3 regions of the Buttiauxella gaviniae genome follow, and region 3 is predicted to be linked to each of the others. Evidence: predicted binding sites of a transcription regulator. Region 3 holds the regulator's gene; each other region holds the start of a gene.
The links. The regulator Fur, encoded in region 3, represses iron uptake genes when iron is present. The targets are predictions, from matches to a motif close to ATAATAATGAGAACNACTATCAA.
Positions count from the first base shown of each region.

Region 1: the regulator Fur is predicted to act here: its motif matches at 893-915, upstream of exbB (tol-pal system-associated acyl-CoA thioesterase).
Region 2: the regulator Fur is predicted to act here: its motif matches at 1,197-1,219, upstream of sufA (Fe-S cluster assembly scaffold SufA).

Region 1 is NZ_JBFMVT010000002.1:2,624,167-2,626,372, reverse strand. Features, by position in the region: gene exbD (TonB system transport protein ExbD) at 1-91, opposite strand, end outside; gene exbB (tol-pal system-associated acyl-CoA thioesterase) at 96-830, opposite strand; gene metC (cystathionine beta-lyase) at 995-2,206, shown strand.
Region 2 is NZ_JBFMVT010000002.1:4,631,029-4,633,234, reverse strand. Features, by position in the region: gene AB1E22_RS21745 (GlcG/HbpS family heme-binding protein) at 1-30, shown strand, start outside; gene AB1E22_RS21740 (hypothetical protein) at 212-373, shown strand; gene iraP (anti-adapter protein IraP) at 503-838, opposite strand; gene sufA (Fe-S cluster assembly scaffold SufA) at 1,261-1,629, shown strand; gene sufB (Fe-S cluster assembly protein SufB) at 1,638-2,206, shown strand, end outside.
Region 3 is NZ_JBFMVT010000002.1:3,231,249-3,233,454, reverse strand. Features, by position in the region: gene fldA (flavodoxin FldA) at 1-256, shown strand, start outside; gene fur (ferric iron uptake transcriptional regulator) at 667-1,119, shown strand; gene chiQ (ChiQ/YbfN family lipoprotein) at 1,211-1,537, opposite strand; gene chiP (chitoporin ChiP) at 1,585-2,206, opposite strand, start outside.

The sequences.
Region 1 (2,206 bases), 610 kb from region 3:
GCAGAACCAACATGACATCGATAAACGGTGTCACGTTAATTTCATGCATTTCACCGTTATCATCGAGATTTTCGTTTAGACGCAAAGCCATGGGATCAACCTACACGCAGTTTCTGAGCCGTACGAACCGGGCGAGCCTGGGAGCTGGCTTCTAAATCCAGGTCACGGCTTTGCAGCAACAGAACCTGAGCCGCAACGTCACCTAAAGAGGCTTTGTAGCCGCCAATCACGCGGGCAAACACGTTGTAGATAACCACAGCAGGAATCGCCGCAACCAGGCCGATAGCCGTTGCCAGCAAGGCTTCTGCAATACCCGGTGCCACTACAGCAAGGTTAGTGGTTTGCGACTGCGCAATACCAATAAAGCTGTTCATGATGCCCCAGACGGTACCAAACAGACCGACAAACGGTGAAATTGCCCCGATTGTGGCAAGAAAACCGTTACCGCGTCCCATGTGACGGCCTATCGCCGCAACGCGACGCTCAAGGCGGAAACCGGTACGCTCTTTAATACCTTCGTTATCTTCGCTGCCGGTGGAAAGCTCCAGCTCGTTTTGTGCTTCGTTAATAAGCATTGAGCTAAGGCTTTTCGCATCAAACGCTTCGGCCATTTCACTGGCTTCATTCAGAGAGCGGGCATTAGCCAGTTGCTGCTGTTCGCGCTTGAGACGACGCTTTTGCGACATCAGCTCAACGCTTTTGCTAAAGAAGATTGCCCATGTGACGACAGAGGCCAGCATCAGGCCGATCATCACAATTTTTACCACGATGTCGGCATGGTGATACATGCCCCAGACAGAGAGGTCTGTCTGCATCAAATTATTCGTCACTCTTACTCTCCACCACGAAATAATACAAAAACTGTGCGCAATAATATCAAAACGACATCGAATTGATAGTAGTTCTCATTAGTATTTAAAGAGTGCCTGAAATTGTCTATGCATTCCTTGCGCTTACGCAGCAAAAGCATGATAAGTTAGATTTAGACATCCAGATGGTTAAACAGGGTAAAGTGAAGATGAGTACAAAGCACATTGAAACAGCGCTGGTTAATGCCGGGCGCGATAAAAAATTCACCCAGGGTTCGGTTAACAGCGTGATTCAACGCGCATCTTCACTGGTTTTCGAAACCGTCGAAGCCAAAAAACAGGCGACGGCGAACCGGGCTAAAGGCGAACTGTTTTATGGCCGCCGCGGCACCCTCACCCATTTCGCCTTACAGGAAGCGATGTGCGAGCTGGAAGGCGGTGCGGGCTGCGCACTTTATCCTTGCGGCGCCGCAGCGGTTGCCAATACGATCCTGGCGTTTGTCGAACAGGGCGATAACGTGCTAGTAACCGGCAGCGCGTACGAACCCACCCAGGATTTCTGCACAAAAATCCTCGCTAAACTCGGTGTCACCACAACCTGGTTTGATCCCATGATTGGCACGGGAATCGCCGAGCTCGTGAAACCCAATACTAAAGTCGTATTTCTGGAATCGCCTGGCTCAATCACAATGGAAGTACATGACGTTCCAGCCATTGTTCAGGCGGTACGCCGCGTTGCCCCAGAAGCCATCATCATGATTGATAACACCTGGGCGGCGGGCATTTTATTTAAAGCGCTAGATTTCGGCATCGATATTTCCATTCAGGCAGGCACTAAATACCTGATTGGTCATTCAGATGCGATGGTCGGCACGGCGGTGTCGAATGCCCGTTGCTGGGATCAGTTACGTGAAAATTCATATTTGATGGGGCAAATGCTTGATGCCGATACCGCCTATATGACCAGCAGAGGATTGCGGACATTAGGTGTGCGTTTACGTCAACATCATGAAAGCAGTCTGAAAGTTGCCGAATGGCTGGCGCAGCACCCGCAGGTAGAACGCGTGAACCATCCCGCGTTGCCGGGCAGCAAGGGCCATGAATTCTGGAAACGAGACTTTACAGGTAGCAGCGGTCTGTTCTCATTTGTGCTGAAAAAACGTTTAGATAGTGAGCAATACAAAAACTATCTGGATCATTTCCACTATTTCAGTATGGCCTATTCCTGGGGAGGCTATGAATCGCTTATCCTAGCCAACCAGCCGGAAGAGCTCGCTGAAATCCGCCCGGCAGGCGGAATCGACTTCACCGGAACGCTGGTCCGCGTACACATTGGCCTGGAAAATGTGGACGATTTGATTGCCGATCTCGACGCAGGTTTCCAGAGGATCGCCTAA
Region 2 (2,206 bases), 1.4 Mb from region 3:
GCGAATAAAGCAGTCCTCAACGCATCCTGATAAAGATTTTCGTCACGTTGCAGGCATATTTTCACCTGCAACGTGACGGCTAAAAGCAACAGTGAAAATATTCCCCTTTGCCCATGTTAAAATTTTTTGTCAAAATAAAATATTGAGCGTCAAATACTCTGAGTATTACACGGACGTTTTTTATACATTGATGGGAAATTAGGGAATTAAAATGAAGTCTATTTTCGCGCTTATGTTGAGCCTGATATTATCCGGGTGTACAGCGAGTGACTGGGTGGAGGCCGCTGGTGGAATCATGCAGGCGACTGATAAAAACCAAAAAGACGCCAGAGATAATCGTATAAAAGCGGCTAACAAAGCTGCAGGGTATTAAGGCTTACCAACTGCAATGGTGAATTAAATATCCTTCATTTGTATATGGTTATTGGCGAAATTAAATTCAATGAACTGTGGGCATGCCTTACCAGATATTTTCATGCCCTCAGATATTTTACACCTAAACTTACTCAGCCGTTTTTTCTCCAGGCATGCTTCTCAGAGCGTCAATATCAATGTCTGCATCATTTGTTTCCAGCAGTTGCGTTAACAAAAGAAGATTATTGAATTCATTCAGTAATATCTCAGCGTCGCTCTTCAAGGGGGTATCAGCCGCATCTAAAGCTGCGTTGATTGCTTTTCTGACGTTTTCAAGCATTTCATTCATACCGCCATTTTTACCAATGGTCAGTAATAGTGCCCCGATAAGCAAAGACTGAGCTTCAACTTTTGCAGCCAGTTGCTTGGCTTCAGCATCCATTTTAGAAATTTTTGCTATCACACCCAATATCAAGTTTTTCATAAAAGACCTTTTTCTAGTCAGATAAGCCCTTAGTAAAATAAGGGTGAGGTTTGTTTGATGAAAATGAAAATAGCTTATGTTGTGACTGCATACCACTCCCTGATTGAACAAGTGTGCTGTATGTATTGATGGCGAAAATCACCGCGCTAGCAGGAACCACTGATTACATAAATTGGTATTTTCTATACATCTTCTCTTTTCTACCCGCTAAGCTTTCTATAACGAAATAAACTCCCTTTCTTTCATCAGCTTAAATAGCACATTTCACCCCCTGCAAGAGTTTCAGCAGGGTCTATCCTTAATAAAGACGCCCAAAAATGCAGCATTTCGCGAATACCCCTGTTAACAGGATGTTGTATTGATAATAGTTATCATTAACATAGGGCGTTGGCCTTTGGGCGGAAAACATGAAGAGGTGAACTATGGATGTGCAAACCGGTAGCTTCGATCCCAATGAACATGTCTGGCAGGGATTAACGCTAACCCCTGATGCGGCGGCACATATTCGCAAACTGGCAAGCCAACAACCGTGCTTTCTCGGTGTGCGTCTGGGCATTAAACAGACCGGATGCGCGGGGTTTGGTTACGTACTGGATACGGTTAAAGAGCCGAAGCCGGAAGATCTCCTTTTTGAAACAGACGGCGCAAAACTGTGGGTTCCCCTATCAGCGATGCCGTTTATCGACGGAACGGAAGTCGATTATGTGCGCGAAGGATTAAATGAAATTTTCAAATTTAACAACCCAAAAGCACAGCACGAATGCGGCTGCGGTGAAAGCTTTGGGGTGTAGGCGGGATTATGTCACGTAATACTGAAACGTCTGAAGAAGTGCAAACCTGGGCAGGTAGCCATCATTATAAAGAAGGCTTTTTCACCCAGTTGAAAACCGACGAAATGGCGCATGGCATCAATGAAGATGTGGTGCGGGCGATCTCTGCGCGGCGTAATGAGCCGGAGTGGATGCTTGAATTTCGTCTGAGCGCTTATCGTGCCTGGCTGGAAATGGAAGAGCCGCACTGGTTGAAGGCGAATTACGAGAAGCTGAACTACCAGGATTACAGTTATTACTCCGCGCCATCGTGCGGAAGCTGTGATGACAACTGTGAATCGCAGCCCGGTGCTGTCCAGCAGCCTGGCAGCAATGCGTATCTGACCGGTGAAGTTGAAGAGGCGTTCAAGCAGCTTGGCGTGCCGGTTCGCGAAGGCTCGGACATCGCCATGGACGCGATTTTTGACTCCGTTTCTGTAGCCACTACTTACCGTGAAAAACTCTCCGAACAGGGCATTATTTTCTGCTCGTTTGGCGAGGCGATTCATGAGTTCCCTGAACTGGTGCAAAAGTACTTGGGCACCGTGGTGCCGAGTAA
Region 3 (2,206 bases):
AGACTACGCAGAATATTTCTGTGACGCATTAGGTACTATTCGCGACATTATCGAACCGCGCGGTGCGGCGATTGTGGGCCACTGGCCAACAGCAGGTTACCATTTCGAAGCGTCTAAAGGCCTGGCAGATGACGATCACTTTGTTGGCCTGGCTATCGACGAAGATCGCCAACCTGAGCTTACCGCAGAGCGCGTTCAGAAATGGGTTAACCAGGTTTCTGAAGAACTGAATCTGGCTGATATCCTCAGCGCTTAATGCTATTAGTGACGTGGCCCTTTGGCTGCGTCACATTATCAATAGATATTTCCGATTAAAATAATTGCTACAAATTTGTAACTTTTCAGTTTGTCCCTGTACAATGAATTCCTGGAAAATAGCTAGTAAGGCAAGCAAATCGCGACTCAGCCGCAGTTTTCTGGCTTGAATATGCTTTTACCCTAAATAATTCAAGTTGTGGCCAGGCGGCCAGGGAGCTTATCCCCAAGAGCTTACTTTAGTAAGTGACTGGGGTAAGTGAGTGCAGCCAACACCCCCCACAGCTTGAAGTATGACGGGTATAATACTTGCGGTTCCCATTTAGAATTTGCAGTTCTATAATGAGACGCATTCATCTTAACGCTCACCCTGAGTCCGAGCGATTCGTTAAGCAACAGGACAATTTCCGCATGACTGACAACAATACCGCATTAAAGAAGGCCGGCCTGAAAGTCACGCTTCCTCGATTAAAAATCTTAGAAGTGTTGCAGGGGCCGGTGAATCATCACGTCAGTGCGGAAGACTTATATAAGCGTCTGATTGATATGGGTGAAGAGATTGGTCTCGCCACCGTTTATCGCGTATTAAACCAGTTTGATGATGCAGGCATTGTGACCCGTCATAATTTCGAAGGCGGTAAATCCGTGTTCGAACTGACGCAACAGCATCACCATGACCACTTAATCTGCCTGGACTGCGGCAAAGTTATTGAATTCAGTGATGATTCAATCGAAGCGCGCCAGCGTGAGATTGCATCTCGTCATGGCATTCGTCTGACGAACCACAGCCTGTACCTTTATGGTCACTGCGCTGAAGGTGATTGCCGTACAGACGAGCACGCACACGAAATCAGCGAAAAGTAATCCGTCTATCCTGGCTTCCCTAACCCAGAGGTCAGATGTAAAAAAACCGGTGAGGAAGCTCACCGGTTTTTTTATTGCATGAAGATCACCGCTACTGGTTGTTGGTACGGATCTCTTGCCAGATTTTATCGCATTTGGCTTTGACCGCCTGGTCGTTACCCGTGCGGGTTGCCTGAATGCAATTCTGGTAATCGAGGGTGCGAACCGTCTCTTTCTTCGCAAATTCCTGATGCTGTTTTTCCTGAGCCAGCACATTGAGCACGCTTTGGCACGCCTGGACTTTATCCGGATTACCTTCGGCGGTGTTAATACACGCGCTGTAAGCTGCTTTCAGCTTTGAATCTTCCGGCGCTGTTTTCGGTTGTGCGCAGGCGCTCAAACCTAAAGCCATCACCGTCACTAAAATGATTTTTTTCATGCTGAGTATCCTTAAACAAACCGGGCATTCTCATGCCCGGAATCAAATCAGAAGATGGTGAATGGGGCGATAACGATAAATTTCACGTCGCGCTCATCCTGGAAGATGTTGCCGTAACCCCCGCCCCAGCTTGGAATATCGGAGTGGTTGTCGTACTGAGTGAAGTGCAACTTGAAGAGGGTTCCCTTCGCACGACCATCCTGAACGGTATACATTGCATCAAGGCTGTATGCAGACTCTTTCAGACGGCGATCCGCATCGTAGAAGCCATCGGTCGTCGGTTTAGAGCTTGGTTTAGCATCCCATGCGTAAACATAAGAAGCACCTACCGCCCAACCCGCGAGGTTCCAGTTGCTCAGGTCATACATTGCGCCTGCAAATACCGCTTTTTCACCGTTGGCGTTGAAGTCAGAGCGGTTATCCCACCACACATCAAGACGACCGTTAGAAGATGCATAAGTTGGCGTCATACGTTGCAGGAAGTAGCCCTGCTGGCCGTCTGCCTTAACCATGGTGCCTTCAAGACGCAGGTCGACCTGGCCGACTCGATAGCCGAAGGTTAATGCCTGCAACCATGCAGTACCGTCGTACAGATCGTTGACGCTGCCATCAGAGACTTTGTCACGCGTTCCATAGAATTGATAGCTGGTGGTCAGCGGGCTACCAGCA